One region of the Peribacillus sp. SIMBA_075 genome, then DNA from elsewhere that is predicted to be linked to it. Evidence: predicted binding sites of a transcription regulator. Region 1 holds the regulator's gene; the other holds the start of a gene.
What was found. Region 1 encodes NrdR, which represses ribonucleotide reductase genes. Its sites were predicted from a motif close to AACACNATATATNGTGTT; they were not measured.

Region 1 (10,598 bases):
TATCCTAGATCCGGCAGAGTCAGTGGATGAAGTGGCCGAAATCACGAAAACACAAGGTACAATCCGTCTTGAGACAGATGATGTTTTTTATGGAAAAGGTGCAAAACGCAAGATTCCTGGGCAAGCTGAATTGAGCGAGCATATCGCCAGAAAATCGAAGGCAATCCTTTCTCTTAAAGAACCGATGATCAATAAACTGCAAGAGTTCGAGCAATATCATCTGTTAACGGAACTGGAGCTGCCTTTGTCGATCATCCTGGCTAATATGGAATGGCAGGGCATCAAGGTGGATATAGGCCGGCTGAAAAACATGGGGCAGGAATTAGCCATTCGCTTAAGAACCATTGAAGCACGAATTTTTGATTTGGCTGGAGAGGCTTTCAATATCAATTCACCTAAACAGCTTGGGGCCATCCTTTTTGAAAAGTTAGAGCTTCCGGTCATGAAGAAAACCAAAACAGGTTATTCCACTTCAGCCGATGTGCTGGAAAAACTGGAGCGCCAGCATGATATCGTTAAGGAAATATTACTGTATCGCCAGCTTGGTAAGTTGCAATCCACATATATTGAAGGTTTGCTCAAAGTGGTCAATGCTAAAACGGACAAGGTGCACACCCGGTTCAACCAAGCATTGACCCAAACCGGCCGATTAAGTTCTACAGATCCCAACCTGCAGAACATCCCTATCAGACTGGAAGAAGGCAGGAAAATCAGGCAGGCCTTCATTCCTTCCGAAAAGGATTGGATCATTTTTGCTGCGGATTATTCGCAAATCGAGTTACGCGTGCTGGCGCATATCGCCAATGACAGCGGATTGGTGGAAGCATTCCAAGCCGGGATGGACATCCATACAAGGACAGCGATGGATGTGTTCCATGTAAAGGCGGAGGAAGTCACGTCGAACATGAGACGCCAAGCAAAAGCCGTCAACTTCGGAATCGTTTATGGTATAAGTGACTACGGGCTATCGCAAAGTCTTGGCATCACGAGAAAAGAAGCTGGAGAGTTCATCGAGAAGTATTTAAGGAGCTTTCCTGGTGTTCAGGAATATATGGAAGAAAGTATACATGAGGCACGTCAAAAAGGGTATAGCACGACTTTGCTGCAAAGAAGGCGCTATATACCTGAGATTACAAGCAGGAATTTCAACATTAGGAGCTTTGCCGAACGGACAGCGATGAACACACCGATTCAAGGCAGTGCCGCGGATATCATCAAGCTTGCGATGATAAATATGAATAAGCGCCTGAAAAGTGAAGGGCTTAAAACGAGAATGCTTCTTCAGGTGCATGATGAATTGATTTTTGAAACGCCTCCCGAGGAACTCGAAATCCTTAAGGTGATCGTTCCGGAGGAAATGGAAAATGCCATTGAATTGAACGTGCCCCTTAAAGTGGATTATGCTTTCGGGCCAACATGGTTTGATGCCAAATAATAAAAGATAGGTGATTGTAATGCCAGAACTTCCAGAAGTGGAAACAGTCAAAAGAACGTTAGAGCAGCTCGTACTTGGAAAAGAGATTAAGGAAGTGTCCGTCTTCTGGCCAAAGATCATTAAAGCGCCTGAGCCTGTCGAACAGTTTCAGGATGCTTTAAGAGGGCAAACGATTCAGAGTATAGGCCGTCGGGGCAAGTTCCTCATTTTCACCTTGGATGATTATTCGATGGTTTCGCATTTAAGGATGGAGGGGAAATACGGGGTGCATCCAAAAGAAGAGCCATACGATAAGCATACACATGTGATCTTCACTTTCACGGATGGCAGTGAGCTTCGGTACAGGGATGTCCGGAAATTCGGAACGATGCACCTATTTGCCAAAGGAGAAGAGTTTGAGCAGTTGCCGCTGCTGCATTTAGGGCCTGAACCGTTATCTGAAGATTTTACTGTCGAGGGGCTAAGTGCGAAATTGGCCAAAACCAACAGGAAAATCAAGCCGGTTCTCCTTGATCAAACGGTTGTCGTTGGAATTGGGAATATATATGTGGACGAGTCATTATTCCGTTCCGGTATCCATCCGGAGAGAATAGCTTCTTCACTATCCTTGCAGGAAATCAAAAAGTTGCATGCGGAAATCATTGCAACATTGGGTGAAGCGGTGGAAAAGGGTGGGAGTACGATTCGTTCATACCTCAACTCTCAAGGGCAAATCGGCATGTTTCAGTTGGAACTGAATGTCTATGGACGAAAGGGCGAGGAATGCAAAACATGCGGCACGCCACTTGAAAAGCTGGTTGTTGCAGGACGCGGCACACATATTTGCCCGTTGTGCCAGCCGCTTATTTAACTAATGTTTTTTAAAACACATCGGATGGGCTCCTACCATATACTAGGGTAGCAACGAGAAGGGAAGGAGTAATATTCCGATGTGGCTACAAATTATTTTTCTTGCTTTTGCAGTTAGTATTGACGGATTTGGCGTAGGTTTGACTTTCGGTATGCGGAAGATGAAAATCCCCTTAAAGTCAATAGCGGTCATTTCATTTTGTTCTGCTTTGAGTTTAGGCATAGCGATGGTCATCGGTCAATTCATCAGTCAGCTCATATCTATCGGGGCGGCTGAAAAAACCGGGGGCATCATCCTCATCTTTCTTGGTGCCTGGATGGTATATCAATACTTTAGGCCTGACAAAGATTTGAAAGATGATAGATATCATGAAAAAATCATCTTTAATTTTGAAATTAAATCACTTGGGGTAGCCATTAATATTTTACAAAAACCATTGAATGCCGATTTTGATAAATCAGGTACGATTACGGGGGTTGAAGCGCTTGTTTTGGGGTTTGCACTTTCACTGGATGCGTTCGGGGCTGGAGTCGGAGCAGCCATGATCGGGATTTCACCGATTATCCTCGCAGTATGCATCGCTGTTATGAGTTCAATTTTCATTTGGAGCGGACTGCAAAGCGGGAAATTGCTTTCGAATAATAAAGTTATCCAGCATTTAACCTTTCTTCCAGGTGTACTTTTAATTATAATCGGCTTATTCAAGTTATGATACATGGTTTAAAAGGGGGAGCATATGGGACAAATCATCGGAATCACTGGAGGCATCGCCAGCGGGAAAAGCAGTGTCAGCCTCTATTTACAGGAACTCGGATTCACGATTGTAGATGCAGATCTGGCTTCCCGTGCTGTCGTTGAGCCAGGTGAAGACGCCTATCATCAAGTTGTGGAGGCGTTTGGAGAAGATATCTTATTGGCGGATGGGAATATAGATCGCGTAAAGCTTGGGTCGATAATATTTCATGATCAGGAAAAGAGATTGCTATTGAATGGCATCGTTCACCCTGCCGTCAGGAATTGGATGCGCCTCAAAACGGAAGAGGCACTCGCTGCAGGGGAAGAAACGGTATTCATGGATATTCCGCTCTTATTTGAAAGTAAGCTGACATTCATGGTGGAAAAGACGCTTTTGATATATGTCGATGAACAAGTTCAATTGGAACGTTTAATGAACAGGAATGGTCTATCGGAGAAGGATGCGCTTGCCAGGATCCATTCTCAGATGCCCTTGGCTGATAAAAAGGCTTTAGCGGATGCCGTCATCGATAATAATGGGGACATTAAGGAAACGAAGAAGCAGGTGAAGGCCCTGCTTAGCGAATGGCATGTCATATAGTTGTGATAAAAGGAAGAAATCTTCGGGTTTCTTCCTTTTGTGTTGAAAAAATAAAACAATCCGCATTTTTATTAGCACAATTCCAATGAATTATGTTATACTAATTACATGTGAGAGGTAATAAGTATAACATTAATATTTTCAGGAGGGTCCGAACAATGAATTCAAGAATAGCAATTAACGGATTTGGGAGAATTGGAAGAATGGTTTTCCGAAAGGCCATATTAGATGAGAGTTTGGACATTGTTGCCATTAATGCAAGCTATCCTGCTGAAACTTTAGCACACTTACTAAAGTATGATACGATACATGGTAAATTCGACGGTATCATTATAGCGGAAGATGATTCACTTGTAGTGAATGGCCGCCGAGTACAATTGATAAATAACCGCGATCCAAAGCTATTGCCTTGGAAAGAGATGAACATAGATATTGTAATTGAAGCTACTGGAAAATTCAATGATCGTTCTAAAGCGGCTCTTCATTTAGAAGCAGGGGCAAAAAGGGTGATTTTATCAGCACCAGGTAAAAATGAAGACGTTACCATTGTCATGGGCGTCAATCAGGAAGTTCTGGAAATTGACAAGCATTATGTCATATCCAATGCATCTTGTACAACTAACTGTCTTGGACCGGTTGCAAAAGTGCTTGATGAAAAATTCGGCATTAATAATGGTTTAATGACAACGATACATTCTTATACAAATGATCAAAATAATATCGATAACCCGCACAAAGACTTAAGACGTGCTCGTGCCGCTGCGGAAAGCATCATTCCTACGACGACAGGAGCTGCAAAAGCGATCTCATTGGTGTTGCCTCAATTAAAAGGCAAGCTTCACGGAATGGCGATACGCGTACCGACACCTAACGTGTCCCTAGTCGACCTTGTTGTGGATTTAAACTGTGATGTCACGATTGATGAAGTGAATCAAGCGTTCATCGACGCTTCAGAAAATGAACTTAAAGGGATCATGGAATTCACGATGGAACCTTTGGTTTCCAGTGATTTCAAAACTAATCCTCACTCTGCCATCATCGATGGTTTGACAACGATGATGATTGGTGACAGGAAAGTTAAAGTCCTGGCTTGGTATGATAATGAGTGGGGTTACTCCAACCGGGTAGTGGACCTTGTAAAATTAGTTGCATCCGAGTTGAAAAAAACTTCCGAAGTTGAATTATCAGTAAAATAATGAAAAAATCGAGCCTGCTAAATTTTTTAGCGGGCCCAGTTTGTAGACAAAAAGGTTTCGGAATGGCCACATTCCGAAACCTTTTTGATTTTTTATTGGATTTGAAGCAGTTAGAGAGAATAGTGACCCAGCGCATACCGTGCTCTTCCTTTGCATCTGCGGAAACTCTCCTGGTTTTCCAACTTTCTGGAATCACTGGTTCAACCAGAGGCTCTAAGATATGACGATCATGCGTATCGTCCCCAACACAAATGCATTGAAGTTCGATGCTGCATGAAACGAATAGGCAAACTTGTTTTGTTCGTTCATCTTTCACATAGTAGCTACTCTTCAGGATTAGTTGAACTGTCCTTAATCCCCTTGTTCTCTGCCTTAAATAGACTAAAGGATTCTATCTTAAAACAAAGTGATTGGAGCGGGTGTTCGAGGCTCCTTTCGGGGAAAGCGCGTCAAAGGGAGACCCCACAGGCGCAATGGCGGACCGCCCGCGGAAAGCGAGTGCCCCACGTTCCAATAAACGGCCAAATATTAAAAACATAAAAAACAGTAGACAAACTCAATTATTATCGAGTTTGTCTATCTGCTAAATTTTTTTAGCAGACCATTTTTAATTCATTGATCATCAATTTCTGGCTGCCTTATGGCGCTGAATAAACACACGAAAACAGAATTTGCCCCACATTGGGACCTCCCCCATATCTTTATTACATAAAAAGTTTATCTATCCAAAAATTCAATTTGGAGTTGCAAAAAAAATTTAAACCATATATACTATGAATCGTGAACTTCTTCAAAAGCGGTTTGCATGATGGCTACTTAAAGGGTTAGGACCTCTTTGGACTAACTTTCCCCCGTGGTAGTTATCAGACTTATTTTTTAATCATGGTAAGGGGGAAGCTTAAAATGGAAACTGCTTACACTATGGAAACTATGGGTAGACATGTCATTTCTGAACTTTGGGGTTGTGACTTTGAGAAACTGAACAATATCGATTTGATTGAAAAGATTTTTGTTGATGCTGCTTTAAAATCAGGTGCAGAGGTACGAGAAGTTGCCTTTCACAAGTTTGCTCCACAAGGAGTTAGTGGGGTTGTCATCATTTCTGAATCACACTTAACGATTCACAGTTTTCCTGAACACGGCTATGCCAGCATTGATGTCTATACATGCGGTAACTTGGATCCGAATATTGCGGCAGATTACATTGCAGAAGCTTTGAATGCGCAAACACGCGAGAACATAGAATTACCACGTGGATTAGGTCCTGTACAAATGAAAAAAGCCAATATAAGTGCCCTATAAAAAACACGTATACACAGAGATGCCATGGGTGCATCTCTTTTTTAATGCAATGAATCCGATCTTGCTTCAATTTATAAGGGTAAGTATCCCAGAGCACAAAGACTTTGATAACGGTGCTTCTAGTGCGTGATAAAAAGTGCCTGCTGCTGGAAGTTACACTTTTTACTTGTACTGGCCGTTCCTTTTAATATAAGATTAAGATAGAAAAGTAATTCCTTGGGGAACATTTAGATAGGGGAGTCCTACATAAAATACGGAGCTGATAATGATGAAATGCCCATCATGTCAATATAACGGAACAAGAGTGCTCGATTCCAGGCCAGTCGATGAAAGTAAATCGATTCGACGACGCCGTGAATGTGAGGCATGTGGTTTTCGATTCACGACATTTGAAAAGGTAGAGGAAACACCGCTCATTGTAGTGAAAAAAGGCGGTACACGGGAAGAGTTCAGTCGTGATAAAATCCTGCGTGGCTTAATCAGGGCTTGCGAAAAACGTCCGGTTCCCTTGAAAGAACTAGAGCAAATTACCAGTTATGTAGAAAAAGAACTACGCAACCAGGGCATATCGGAAGTGAAAAGCGACAGTGTCGGCGAAATGGTGATGGACAAGCTGGCAGAAGTCGATGAGGTTGCCTATGTTAGATTCGCATCCGTCTATCGACAATTTAAAGATATCAATGTCTTTATCGATGAATTGAAAGATTTAATAAATAAAGAAAGAAAGTAGAGCTGAAGATTTACTTTGGCTCTTTTTTCACTACATCTTTTGAAAGGTTTGAATGGAGATGTCAATGCATTGGCAAGAATTGCTCCCAGCTGATTCATATTTGGTCTCATCTGCGGGGCTGCTTCATGATTATGATCGGAAAATACTTACCCGACTTTATCAACCTCTTATTGGACCTATCTGTATTAGCCTATATATGACGTTATGGAGTGAGTTGGAGGAAAACAGGCTATGGTCGGAAACCTCCTCACATTATCAATTAATGAATACAATCGGCCTTAAGTTAGGTGATATTTACGAAGCCCGACTTTTACTTGAGGGAATCGGTTTGTTGAATGTATATAAGAAATCGAAAAATGAGACAAAGGAATTTATCTATGAGATAAATCCGCCGCTTTCCCCTCAACAGTTCTTCACGGATGGAATGCTGAATATCTATTTATACAAAAAGATCGGTAAAGCACAATTCAACCGGTTAAAGAGATTCTTTTGTGATGATCATATCTTAACGGATCAATATGAAAGTGTGACTAAATCTTTTGCGGAGGTATTCTCATCAGATCATTTGGACTCTTTATATGTAACGGATGAAGCAAAAAACGAATGGAACCCCATTCCTGATCAGCAATATATCGACCGGACGGATGGCGTCGAGCCTTCGGGGTTTGACAACTTATTCGATTTTGAACTTTTATTAGCCGGGATGAAATCTTCGATCGTACCGAAAAAGGCCTTTACTCCGAAAATTAAAAGTACGATTGCCAAACTTGCTTTTTTATATGGCATTGATCCGCTTGAAATGCAAAAACTAGTAATGGATGCCGTTTCATTGGATGATGAGATCGATGAGGAAATGCTCAGGAAGGCGGCAAGGGACTGGTATCAGATTGAACGGCAGGCAGACATGCCTTCCCTGGTCAATCGAGTGCAGCCGATTCGTGAACGGACACAAAAAGAAGAACCGAAAACACAGGAACAAGAGCTAATCCGGCATTTGGAGACGATATCCCCACGGGAGCGGCTGATGCAATTGTCCGGCGGTGCAGAGCCATCAAGCGGTGATTTGAAAGTGGTGGAGGGCGTGATGATCAACCAAAAGCTGAATCCTGGTGTCGTCAATGTCTTGATTGAATATGTCATGCTCAAAACGGATATGAAGTTCACGAAGGGCTATGTGGAAAAATTGGCAGGCCATTGGGCACGGCTGAAGGTCTCCACCGTCATCGAGGCGATGGAACTAGCTAAAAATGAACACCGGAAATATCAGGACTGGGCTCAAGGGAGCAGGAATGCTGCGAAGGGCGGCCGGAAAAAGACGATACGGGAAGAAGTGGTTCCGGAGTGGCTTGAGAAAAAAGAAGAAGCACAGCAAGAGCTGAATGCGGATCAGCCCGAATTGAATGCCCAGAAACGTGAGCTTCAGGAAAAATGGAAGCAGTGGAAAGCAGGAGGTGAAATGAACGATGGAAAAGATTAATAGATCCCTGAATAAATTGGCCAATACAAACCAATTTCAACAGCGTTATGAAAAGCTGAAACAAGAGATTTTTGAAGATGAACAGGTGCGGTTATTTTTGAATGCCAACAGTTCGACGGTCACGGAAGACATGATCGAAAAAAACTTGGGGAAGCTTTATGAGTTCACTTCACAAAGCAATAAGTGCGATAAATGTCCAAGCTTGGACGGCTGCATCAATATGATGCAGGGGTATTATCCCAAATTGGTCGTTCAAGGGAAGGCCCTGAATCTGCATTATGAAATCTGCCCGCGGAAATTGGCAGAGGATGAAAAGCGGAAACGTGAAAAATTGATCCGCAGCCTTTACGTGCCGAAGGATATTTTAAAGGCGACCATTGACGACTTCACTCAAACGGATGATCAAAACAAACGCTTAGGTGTTTTAAGTAAAGCGATGTCGTTCATTATGGAGTATGAACCAGGCAAAAGGCAAAAAGGCTTATATATATATGGTAAATTCGGTGTTGGGAAAACGTATTTATTAGGTGCGATTGCCAATGAACTTGCAGAAAGGCAAATTTCCTCCCTTATTGTCTATGTACCTGACTACTTGAGGGAACTTAAGGGTTCGATAGGTGACAATACGGTCAATGAAAAAATTGAGATGGTGAAAACGGCACCGATCCTCATGCTGGATGATATTGGAGCGGAGTCCATGACAAGCTGGGGACGCGATGAGGTTTTTGGCCCGATTTTGCAATTTAGAATGCTGGAAAACCTTCCGACGTTTTTCACTTCGAATTTTGACATGAATGGCCTGGAGAATCACCTGACCTTTTCACAGCGTGGTGAAAAGGAAGAAGTGAAGGCGGCCAGGGTACTGGAAAGAATTCAATATTTAGCGGAGCCGGTCAAGCTTGATGGCGTGAATCGGAGAAGATGAAGAAAAGTGGTCTCTTAATGGAGGTCACTTTTTTCTTCTTACAAGGTCCATCCCACTTCTAAACACGTCCCCATCCCCATATACATGAAAAAAGAAGCAAGGGGGAAGGGGGGATGTCGTAGTGCAAATTTCGTTTCAAAACGATTCAGAGGCATTGAAATTACTGGATTTCGTTTCTGTCCATCCACTGGGGGCAGAATTTCAAGCATACATTCGATTTCTTCCGCAACAAGGCATGCATGTGGATATGACGGAGTCTTCAGGTGATAAGTGGCTAATTCTGCTTCGAGATGCATTTCATTCTTTTTTATTGGAAGAAAAGACGCTTCCTGTTCTGGAGCAAATAATAGTCGGTAAATTTTTTTATCGGGAACGGGAAGAAATTGAAGCCATCATTGAAATTGCATCATCAATCATCGAGGTGGAAAGAGCCAGGAATCAAGAGGAAGCATTCAGTACGGAGAAACGATTGATTGAGGAAGGACTTCAAAGCATCTTGGCTGGAAAGGTATCTTTTTCATTCGATTCTTTTACGACCTTCCGTTTAAAATCATTTCAGCAAACTTTGGAAAAGTATGTCGTCAAGGCGATTGATGAATACAAGCTGGAACAGGACTATCAAAATTTCATTGCCACTCTCCGTGATTGCCTTCATGGGCAGGAGTCGAAATTAAGAAAGCTTCACTTGGTCAACCGGGATGGTTTTCATTTCTATGATCAGAAATTCAGCAAACTCGACCGTCCAAAAATCAATAGTATGATCGACAGGAGGCTTCTTGCAAAAAGTTCACTTTTTCTTGATACGGTGATACTTGCCCCGCTTTTATCGATTGCTCCCGAAAACTTATGCATCTATACCGATGACAAGGAAGAAGGGCTGATTCAGACCATTTCAAGGATTTTCGAAGAACGGGCGACCGTCCTGCCGCTTTCGTCCTTTTCAAATGCATTTGAATAATCTTTCTTCGTAAAAAGAAAATTAACCTTGATTTTCACTGTATAACAAATTATAATTTCCTACATACTATTAAAAAACTAAAAGTTATGATGAGGACAAGGGTATTCTAATCGCCGATTATCAGAGAGGGGAGCCAAAAGGCTGTAAGCTTCCTATTCGCATGGAACACTTACCACCTTTAAACTTCGGCTCGGAAAGCAGGCATTTTGCGAATATGAGCTGACGGGAAGCTGCCGTTACCAAGTTACAAGTGCCGTTTTGCCGTGAAAAGCAAGATGGAACGAGGGTGGAACCGCGGGTTAATGATATTTATTACTAAGCTCGTCCCTGTTTTATACAGGGGCGGGCTTTTTGTGTTGTAATGGAATCAAAAACCCTTAAATTTGTTT
Region 2 (10,598 bases), on a different contig from region 1:
CGGAGCCAATCTGAATGCAGTCCTATCAAAAGCACGCCCGGGTGATATGGGCTTTGATGTGGTTCACTTAAATCTCCATAAAACATTCACAGGTCCGCATGGCGGCGGCGGTCCGGGTTCCGGCCCTGTAGGGGTAAAGTCGGATTTGATTCCCTACTTGCCTAAACCGCTTGTTGTAAAACAAGATGAGCAATTCGTTCTTGATTATGACCGCCCGCAATCCATTGGCAGGGTAAAACCATACTATGGGAACTTCGGGATAAATGTTAGAGCTTATACGTACATTCGTTCAATGGGTCCTGATGGCCTTAAAGCCGTCACAGAGAATGCGGTCATCAATGCCAATTATATGATGCGTAGGTTGGAACCATTTTTTGACTTACCATATAATCGTCATTGTAAGCATGAATTCGTATTAAGCGGACGCAGGCAAAAGAAATTAGGGGTAAGGACCCTCGATATAGCAAAAAGATTGCTGGATTTCGGGTATCATCCTCCAACCATTTACTTCCCGTTGAACGTGGAAGAAGGAATGATGATAGAACCGACTGAAACCGAGTCAAAAGAAACGCTGGATGCATTCATCGATGCAATGATCCAGATTGCCAAGGAAGCGGAAGAAACCCCGGAAATCGTTCAGGAAGCTCCGCATACAACCGTTATTAAGCGGCTTGATGAAACTCTTGCTGCAAGAAAACCTATTCTGCGCTATCAAGCATAGACTGATAGCTTACACGAAAAAAATCCCTGCCTGCCGGCGGGGATTTTTCATGTTTATGTAAGAATTCATTAAAGTCGAACAGTTAACTTTCATTTTCCTGGAGCACGCATGATGCGTATGAAGGCTTTTTAATTTAAAAGAGCCCATGCGGAGATGGGGTCTTATTTCTTTGCTTTGATTTTCCCGGTCCACATCTTGAAACCGCCCTTTAAGTGAAAAAGTTCCCTGTAGCCCTTTTTGTATAGCATGGCTGCAGCTCTTCCGCTGATGATTTCGCTTTGAGCGTACAAATATACAGGCTTGTCCGGCCTAATTTCGACCAAGCGGGTTTTCATTTGCGTCATAGGGATGTTTCTTGCGCCTAAGATATGGCCATTATCGAAATCATTCGGTTCCCGCACATCGATTAGCTGCACTTTTCTGTAGTTAGCGATAAATTCGTCCTGTGTTAATGTTTTAACGATTTTACGCTGGCGGTACCAATTAAAAAGTGAATACGCAATAACCACTCCTAAGATGATGAGCAGTGTATATAATATTTCCAAACATAAAAACTCCCTTCTACCTTAACGAATACAGACAATCTTTATTATATAATTGCTTTACCCAATAATCAAAAAGAATTTTCATCAAATTCTTCATCGACTTGATAGCACTTTCTTTTTTAGAGTGTTAAAGTCTGTTAAACTACTACATGTGAGTTTTTTTGTGGGGTATTGAAAAACAGTCTATTGAAACGAGGGGTAAGGATGACTAAAGAAAAATGGGGTTTTATAGATTCTGGATATTGTTCACCGGCGTTTAATATGGCGCTGGACGAAGCACTGCTAAACTGGCAAAGCAAAGGGGAAATTCCGCCAATCATACGCTTTTACGGTTGGGACCCAGCGACATTGTCGATTGGTTATTTTCAAAAGGCAGAAGCGGAAATCGATATGGAAGAGGTCAAAAGGCAGGGCCTTGGTTTTGTTCGCAGACCAACAGGAGGACGAGCGGTACTGCACGAGCATGAATTGACTTATAGTGTAATCGTTCCAGAATCCTACCCGGGAATGCCAACTACCGTTACTGAAGCATATCGTGTCATTTCTGAAGGAATATTAATGGGGTTCAGGAATCTGGGATTGGATGCTTATTTTGCCGTGCCTAGAACCGATCAGGAAAAAGCGGCTTTAAAAACGCCCAGGTCTTCCGTCTGCTTTGATGCTCCAAGCTGGTATGAACTGGTCGTCGAGGGCAGGAAGGTCGCTGGCAGCGCTCAAACCAGGCAAAAGGGCGTCATCCTTCAGCACGGTTCCATTTTGCTTGAACTTGATGATGATAAGCTCTTTAGCGTATTTAAATTCTCAAATGACAGGGTTAAGGAGAGAATGCAAAAAAGCTTAAAAAATAAAGCTGTGGCCATAAATGACATTGCCGGAAGAAAGGTTACCATTCCTGAAGCGAAAGAAGCTTTTGAAAAAGGTTTTGCCGAAGGACTTTCGATCGAGTTAGAGCCATACGTCCTAACTGAAAAGCAATTGCAGGAAGTGAAGGCCATTGCAGAAAGTAAATATGAAAGCGATGAATGGAATTTCATGAGATAGAAAAAGCAGGATAATTAAAGTGGATAATAAAAAAGTTTTTTCAGATTTGTTTGACCAAATAAGCTATTCCTTGCAGGGATAAGCCCTAAAAGGCATGGGGAAAAAGCAAGGCCCAAATTAATTGAAATCTGATGAAAAATTATTATAAATCGACATTTTCCTCCCTTTTGCTAACTATATTAATTGATTTATCGTTTGACAAAATTAAATGTTATTCAAAACAAACACAATATATAGTAGTTGAAATATTTAATGCGACACTATATGTTGATTTTTGGGTTTCGCTATGATAAATTTAGGGTACTTGTTAAGCGAAACGGACATGTAAGGCTACATATAGATTTTTGCGGCAGCAAGAACGGATCTTGAAACATATAAAGGAGAGGGAATTATGTCGGTTGTAATAAAAGAAGCTTTAAAGGTTGATCTAGAAAGGTTGAATAAGGATATTTCTTTATTTCCCCAGGTTCACCCTGTAACTGCTGATATGAAAATGGCGCATAAGGGCGTGTCCCGTCTAGTCATGCTTGACCGCTATTCTTTTAAGGATACTGAAAAAATCACACTCTCGGCAGGCGATTTCGTAGTGTTGACGATTAAGGAAGATCCGAAATTCCCGGCAAGGGGTCTCGGTTACATCGTTGAAATAGATTGGGAAATGAAAAAAGCCAAAGTATTGGTGGATGAAGAATTCCGTGGCGTATTGGATAATCCGGAAGAAGTGGAGACGGGGATTGTAAACCGTCCGCTGGATATTATCGAAAAGCCGCTTGAAATATACTATGAACAAATTGCGAAACGTAATGCAACGGGCTTGGCTTCAGTGGAAACCACGGAAGAAAAAAGAACGGAATGGTTCAATAAATTCTATGAAGAACTAAAGAACCTTAATTTTGTTCCGGCAGGACGCGTATTATATGGTGCGGGTTCCAATACGGATGTTACTTATTTCAACTGCTATGTGATGCCATTCGTACCGGATTCACGTGAGGGGATTTCAGAACATAGGAAACAAGTGATGGAAATCATGAGCCGCGGAGGCGGAGTGGGTACGAACGGATCGACACTGCGTCCAAGAAACACTTTGGCCAAAGGGGTTAATGGAAAATCCTCTGGTTCAGTATCATGGCTTGATGATATCGCGAAATTGACGCATCTTGTTGAACAGGGCGGTAGCAGACGCGGTGCACAAATGATCATGCTGGCTGATTGGCATCCGGATATTGCAGAATTCATCATTTCTAAAATGCAAAATCCAAGGATCCTTCGATACCTAGTGGAAAACACTAAAGATGAAGCAATCAAGAAATATGCAACGGATAAATTGAAATTCACGCCGCACACCGAACAGGAAACGGCTATGTATCAAGGAATCATCAACTATAAGGAAATTCCCGGTCTAGGTGGATTTAGCGAAAAAATCATTAGGGATGCAGAGGAAAAGATCCGTACAGGCGGAACGTACAGTGTCCATAATTCTGAATTTCTTACGGGCGCCAACATCTCGATATGCTTGACAAAGGAATTTATGGAAGCGGCAGAACAAGATGCGGAATACGAATTGCGTTTTCCTGATGTTGAAAGCTATGATGCCGAAGAAATGGCTACTTATAATCAAGAATGGCATAAAGTCGGTGATGTTCGTAAATGGGAGGAAATGGGGCACAAAGTCCGTGTTTACCGTAAAATCCGAGCTAAAGAGCTTTGGAACTTAATAAACATTTGTGCAACATACTCTGCAGAACCAGGTATTTTCTTTATCGATAATGCTAATGAAATGACAAACGCCAAAGCCTACGGTCAACAGGTCGTAGCTACGAACCCATGTGGCGAACAGCCATTGGCCCCATATTCAGTATGTAACCTTGCTGCTGTCAATTTGGCTGAAATGGCTGATAAAGATAGCAAAACCGTTAATTTCGAGAAACTTAAGCAGACCGTCGAAGTCGGTGTGCGTATGCAGGACAATGTCATTGACGCAACTCCTTATTTCTTGGATGAAAACAAAAAACAGGCACTGGGCGAGCGACGGGTTGGACTTGGTGTAATGGGTCTGCATGACCTGTTGATCTACTGTGAAACGGAATACGGATCTGAAGAAGGAAATATTCTGGTTGACAAGGTGTTTGAAACGATTGCGACTACAGCTTACAAGGCATCCGTGGAACTTGCTAAAGAAAAAGGCAGTTTCCCGTTCCTGATCGGATCAACGGATAAAGAAACCGATGAGCTTAGAACACGATTCACACAAACTGGATTTATGGAAAAAATGCCGGAAGATATCAGGGAAAGCGTTGCTGCATATGGCATCCGTAACTCTCATTTATTGACAGTGGCTCCTACAGGAAGCACAGGAACGATGGTTGGGGTATCAACAGGTCTTGAACCATATTTTTCCTTCACGTATTTCCGCAGTGGCCGTCTTGGCAAATTCATTGAAGTTAAGGCTGATATTGTTCAGGAATACTTGGACCGTCATCCAGAAGCTGATACACAAGAGCTTCCAAAATGGTTCATTTCCGCTATGGAATTAGCTCCTGAAGCCCATGCAGATGTTCAATGCATCATTCAACGCTGGATTGACAGCTCGATCAGTAAAACGGTCAATGCTCCAAAAGGATATACTGTCGAACAAGTTGAAAAAGTATATGAACGTCTATATAAAGGCGGAGCAAAAGGCGGTACAGTATATGTGGATGGCAGCCGTGACAGTCAGGTTCTCACGCTCAAAGCGGAAGAAAACCAAATGGACGAGCAGCTCGAAATGGACGAATTGACAGATGTGGAAGTAAAGAAAAAAGTCGTATTGGTCGATACGATAAATGAACTGCGTTCGACGAATGTTACGATTGGGTCGGAAGTGGGCAACACTTGTCCGGTCTGCCGTAAAGGCGAAGTCCAGGAAATGGGCGGATGTAATACTTGCACGAATTGCGGAGCACAATTAAAATGTGGGCTATAAGCTAATAGAAGGGAAGTCGTTAAGTATGCTGAAAAGCTAATCTTAACGGCTTTTTTTTTAAAAGAGCGGGCGAGTAGTTTTTAAACTTATTAAAAGAGAAAGCCGAATCCGGCTTTCTCTTTTAAGTTCATTCAACCATTTTCATTTTGTTGGCCTATTTCCTTTTCGGCCAGGTATTGGTTTCCATCCTTCAATACCGAAAATTCATCGACCGAGTCTCCAGGAATATTCCTAGGATTAGGATATTTATTATCTGTTTGGACGGTAATCGTTTGTTTCCCCCCGTTTGTCAAGAATTCTCGTTTATTAGCCATTTTGCATCTCCTTCATTTGGATTTCCAATTAAAAACAATCATGAGGATAACAGAATAAAGAAAAACTATCCTTATTAATTAGATTGTCTAGTTCGATTGAAAGTATGAACAAATCCATAAAAGAATGGAGAACGAAATGAAACCATTTATGCCACAGTTAGTATATATCGAGCCTAGGGCATTGGAATACCCGCTTGGCCGGGAATTGAAAAAGAAATTCGAGGATTTGAACATTGAAATCCGTGAGACCACATCACATAACCAAATTAGGGATCTTCCTGGAGAAAATGATCAGCAAAAATATCGTGTCGCCAAGTCGACGCTTGTGGTGGGCATCAGAAAAACATTGAAATTCGATTCTTCAAAGCCATCCGCTGAATATGCCATCCCTCTTGCTACCGGATGTATGGGGCATTGTCATTATTGTTATTTACAGACGACTCTCGGAACAAAGCCATACATTAGGACATATGTGAATCTCGAGGAGATTTTTGAGGCAGCTGAAAAATATATCAATGAGAGAAAGCCTGAAATTACTCGTTTTGAGGCGGCCTGTACGTCAGATATCGTTGGAATTGATCATTTGACACATTCGTTAAAAAGGGCTATAGAGTATTTTGGAAAAAGTGAATATGGGGTTTTGAGGTTCGTAACTAAATTTCATCATGTCGACCACCTGTTGGATGCTGAACATAATGGAAAAACGAGATTTCGGTTCAGTATAAATTCACGTTACGTAATAAAGAATTTCGAGCCCGGAACTTCGAGTTTCGAGGAAAGAATGGAAGCGGCACGTAAAGTGGCAGGTGCCGGATATCCCTTAGGTTTTATCGTAGCTCCAATATATCGTCATGAAGCGTGGAAGGAGGGCTACCATGAATTATTCGAACGGTTAAGTGAGGCGTTAAAAGGGGTGGATATCCCTGACTTGACTTTTGAACTAATCCAGCATCGATTTACGGGCCCTGCTAAAAAAGTAATTCAAAAAAACTATCCGAAAACAAAATTGGAACTGGACGAAACGAAGCGCAAATATAAATGGGGCCGATATGGAATTGGCAAATATGTTTACCAAACCGAAGAAGCCGCAGAACTGGAAACGACCATTCGTGGGTATATAGCGGAATTTTTCCCTAAAGCGGAAATTCAGTATTTTACCTGATGAAGGCATTTTCCATATAAAACTGTCATAAATCGCTCTAATCCTGCTTAGAAATGTAAAGACCGGATTAGGGGAGGGCAGCTATGATTATTGACGGCGTTTTTTCCGGAGGCGGGATAAAAGGCTACGGTTTAGTGGGTGCCCTGCAGGAATTAGAGGAGCGAGGATTTGTATTCCATAGGACAGCCGGTACAAGTGCAGGTTCCATAATTGCAGCTTTCGTAGCCGCTGGGTACACAGGAAAAGAAATGGAACAGCTTTTTCTTGATATAGATTTAATCGGCATGCTGGATAAAAGGCGTGGTCTTTTGCCTATCCCGCTTGCCAAGTGGCTCCTTTTATACTGGAAACTGGGCCTTTATAAAGGTGACGCTTTGGAAGCATGGATTGCCGCTAAACTTGCCGAAAGGAATGTAGTCACCTTTAAGGATGTTCGGCCGAAATCTCTCCGTATCATAACCTCTGACATTACACATGGGAAATTGGTGGTGCTGCCTGATGATTTATCTAACTATGGAATTGATCCGATGACTTTTCCGGTGGCAAAGGCAGTAAGAATGAGTTGTAGCATCCCCTATTTCTTTGAGCCAGTCAAACTTGATGTCGGAAAAAGCAGGGTCCTTTTTGTTGATGGAGGTGTGTTAAGCAATTTTCCAATGTGGTTATTCAATTCAGATCATGTAAGAAAGGAACGACCGGTCATAGGCTTGCGACTAAGTGTCGATGAGATATGGAAACCGCATGTGGTGGATAATGCGCTTGAATTGTTCTCCGCACTATTCAAAACGATGAAAGATGCCCATGATGCACGTTATATTTCCAAGAAACACGTCCAGAATATTGTATTTATCCCGATGAGGGGAATTTCGGCAATGGATTTCAATCTGAATGATGAAAAAAAGGGAGAATTGATGAATCAGGGCAGACAGTGTACGAAAGAATTCCTTAAGAGATGGTCATATTAATAATCATAAAAAATCGGGCTCTTAAAAAGAAGCCCGATTTTTCTTTTTATTTTTTTTTCCTTCAATGACAGTTAAGTGACTATCCGTTTTCTTTCTCACTTTTATTTTTTTTGATGATTTTGCTGCAGAAAAGCTAGCCACATTATCCTTTTTCGAAGTTCGGTTTTTTAGCCTTTTTTTCGATTGGCGTGCAGCCTTTCGGAATGCTTGCTGCTCTTTTTTTACTGGTTTTCCCTTTGTTAATCCGGTATAAATCATATAAATAATCCCTGCGACAATGGCTATTATGAGAATGTTTCTAAAAAAGCCAATCGGGTCATTAAATAGTCGGCTCATTAGTCCGAGGACTCCGAGGGCAATGATTCCGTATATCATGAAAGATATGAAACGTTTCAACAAAGACACCTCCTTAAGAGCATCATAAGCATTTTTTGCTTATTTTAAACATTACCCATGTAAAATACTAGAAATTAATGAAGATTATTCCCTTAATTTAGTATATGACTTTTCATCATCAAAATGTGTATAGGTGTTTTACACAATAACATCGGATTCTAAACCTTTTTCGGTCTTTTTTTCCATCCTCAACAGTTCATGGAAGGATGCCAATGCAACTTCGACTTGATCGTCGGTAGGGGCTTTGGTTGTCAATAACTGAAGCCAAAGGCCAGGGTAGCCAAGGTAACGCAGAATTGGAATATCTCTTACTTTGTTGGTCAACTGCAATACCTCGAAGGCTATGCCAAGCACTACGGGGATAAGCAAAACGCGATCCACGACACGGAGCCATAATGGATCGATTGGAACAAGCATATAGACAAACATGCCAACAATGACTGTAAATAAAATAAAGCTGCTGCCACAGCGATAATGAAGGCGTGAACTTGCCTGCACATTTGCTACGGTCAATTCTTTTCCGCTTTCAAAGCAATTGATCACCTTATGCTCTGCACCGTGATACTGAAAGACCCGCTTGATCAATGGAGTCATGGATACCAAGTAAATGTATACCAGCAATAATATCAACTTGAACAAGCTTTCGATTAAAACCTGTTCTATTTGGCCACTGAAGATGGGTCTTGTCAATGCGGCAAGAAATACGGGAATCAAAGTGAAAAGCAGCTTCCCGAATAGGAAGGAAAGGACACCGATTACGGCAACTCCAAGCCATACACTTAATTTAGAAGATTCTTTAGTTTCTTTTTTCTTTTCGTCCCGCTTTTCCCCTTCTTCTTCTTCTTCTTCTTCATACTGTTCAGTGGAAAAGTTCAGATGTTTTGCACCGATGGCACTTGACTGAATCAGTGATACGAGACCCCTTAGAAACGGTACTTTTTTTAAGCGGTTGACAACAGGTTTCGTTTCACGCGGCAGATGATAATATACAATCGTTGAATCTTTGCGGCGTACCGCAGTGACTGTGTGATGTTTGCCGCCAAACATGACGCCTTCCACAACAGCCTGCCCTCCATAAACGGGTTTTTGGACCTCAGACATTTCTACACCAACCTAATAGTTATTCACGTAGCTCTCTCTTGGGTGCTAACATGTTTATTATCAAGTATCACAAGGGATAAAGACGGTCTCCAAAATTTAAATGGCGGCTTTATCCCTGCAATTACTTTATGAATGTTGAATCACAGGAAGGTAGTATCCTGTGTACATTATAAACTTCAACAGAGGATGGGTATTTTCCTCTGAAAAAAGTACATTATTTATGATTTAATCATACAGAATAAATCACAAAACCTCTAGTGATTCTCCTCCCTAAGAATAAAAAAAAATAGTTCTATTTAACAAAGGGCATACTACGTAGCGGAGGTGCTTGATATGTCTTCTAATGTAAATGGACAAATTCAACAGGAAAATCAAGGTGCGATCTACAATGTACTAGCTATCGGTTTCGTTGGGGGGGCTGCAGCCAGTTTAATTGGAATCATAGCCCATTATGTCAATTTTATGGGGTTTAGCCCAAAATTCATACTTACGTCGTGGTCGAATATGGCCTGGATCGATCACTGGCTTGGTACGGTAATGACCATACTTTTGTTCGGAATTTTATCCGTGGGGATCGCTTTTATCTACTATAGTCTTTTTAAAAGGGTGAAGAGTATCTTTTCGGGTATTTTTTTTGGAGTGGTTTGCTGGTTTTTGCTGGTATTTGTCCTGAAACCGATGTTCGCCGATTTGCCAACCATTTCAAAAATGTCGTCAAATTCGATTATAACCAGTGTCTGCATTTTTATTTTATACGGTCTTTTTGTAGGGTATTCCATATCATATGATCATCAGGAATATCTACGTCATAAAAACAAGGCCGAGAAGCAATCGGAAAGCTGATTGCTTCTTGGTTGTAAAAAAGTAGTAAGACAATTTGTAATTATGATAGAATGTTCATGGAAAGCATTCTTTTAATGATGAGCAGGTGTTTGATGATGACAAAAATCTTACTAATCAATGGTCCGAATTTAAATCGCTTGGGGAAGCGGGAACCTGCGCATTATGGATCCTCGACACTTGCGGATGTGGAAGCTCTATTACATCAGCAAGCTCAAGGGTTAAATGTGGAACTAACCTCATTTCAAACTAACCATGAAGGGGCGATTATCGACAAGCTCCATTGGTCAGAGGATCAGGGGATCGACGGGATTATCATTAATCCTGGAGCTTTTACTCATTATAGCTATGCGATTCGTGATGCAATAGCCGGAATTGATGTTCCAGTTGTGGAAGTGCATATTTCGAACATACATGCCCGTGAAAGCTTTCGGCATGAATCGGTGACCGCGCCGGTATCGGCGGGACAGATTGTCGGCTTGGGGATACACGGATATGAATTGGCGTTGCAGGCGATCACAAAGATTGCAAAGGGGAGAAAGTAAATGAAT

Region 2: SB775_RS01930 (vitamin B12-dependent ribonucleotide reductase) is a predicted target of NrdR. The motif match lies at 2,531-2,548, and genes of this name have one in related genera.

The regions. Positions count from the first base shown of each region.
Region 1 covers NZ_JAWRYN010000007.1:41,925-52,522, forward strand. Annotated here, with positions in the region: gene polA (DNA polymerase I) at 1-1,435, shown strand, start outside; gene mutM (DNA-formamidopyrimidine glycosylase) at 1,455-2,285, shown strand; gene ytaF (sporulation membrane protein YtaF) at 2,365-2,997, shown strand; gene coaE (dephospho-CoA kinase) at 3,022-3,621, shown strand; gene SB775_RS07915 (glyceraldehyde-3-phosphate dehydrogenase) at 3,780-4,817, shown strand; partial or broken gene SB775_RS07920 (IS5/IS1182 family transposase) at 4,969-5,191, opposite strand; gene speD (adenosylmethionine decarboxylase) at 5,739-6,119, shown strand; gene nrdR (transcriptional regulator NrdR) at 6,388-6,849, shown strand; gene SB775_RS07935 (replication initiation and membrane attachment family protein) at 6,914-8,326, shown strand; gene dnaI (primosomal protein DnaI) at 8,313-9,251, shown strand; gene ytxC (sporulation protein YtxC) at 9,373-10,209, shown strand.
Region 2 covers NZ_JAWRYN010000002.1:37,658-48,255, forward strand. Annotated here, with positions in the region: gene gcvPB (aminomethyl-transferring glycine dehydrogenase subunit GcvPB) at 1-721, shown strand, start outside; gene SB775_RS01920 (rhodanese-like domain-containing protein) at 883-1,266, opposite strand; gene SB775_RS01925 (lipoate--protein ligase family protein) at 1,471-2,307, shown strand; gene SB775_RS01930 (vitamin B12-dependent ribonucleotide reductase) at 2,699-5,269, shown strand; gene SB775_RS01935 (hypothetical protein) at 5,401-5,583, opposite strand; gene splB (spore photoproduct lyase) at 5,720-6,745, shown strand; gene SB775_RS01945 (patatin-like phospholipase family protein) at 6,829-7,710, shown strand; gene SB775_RS01950 (SA1362 family protein) at 7,732-8,106, opposite strand; gene SB775_RS01955 (DUF1385 domain-containing protein) at 8,245-9,207, opposite strand; gene SB775_RS01960 (YqhR family membrane protein) at 9,541-10,050, shown strand; gene aroQ (type II 3-dehydroquinate dehydratase) at 10,146-10,592, shown strand; gene SB775_RS01970 (M24 family metallopeptidase) at 10,593-10,598, shown strand, end outside.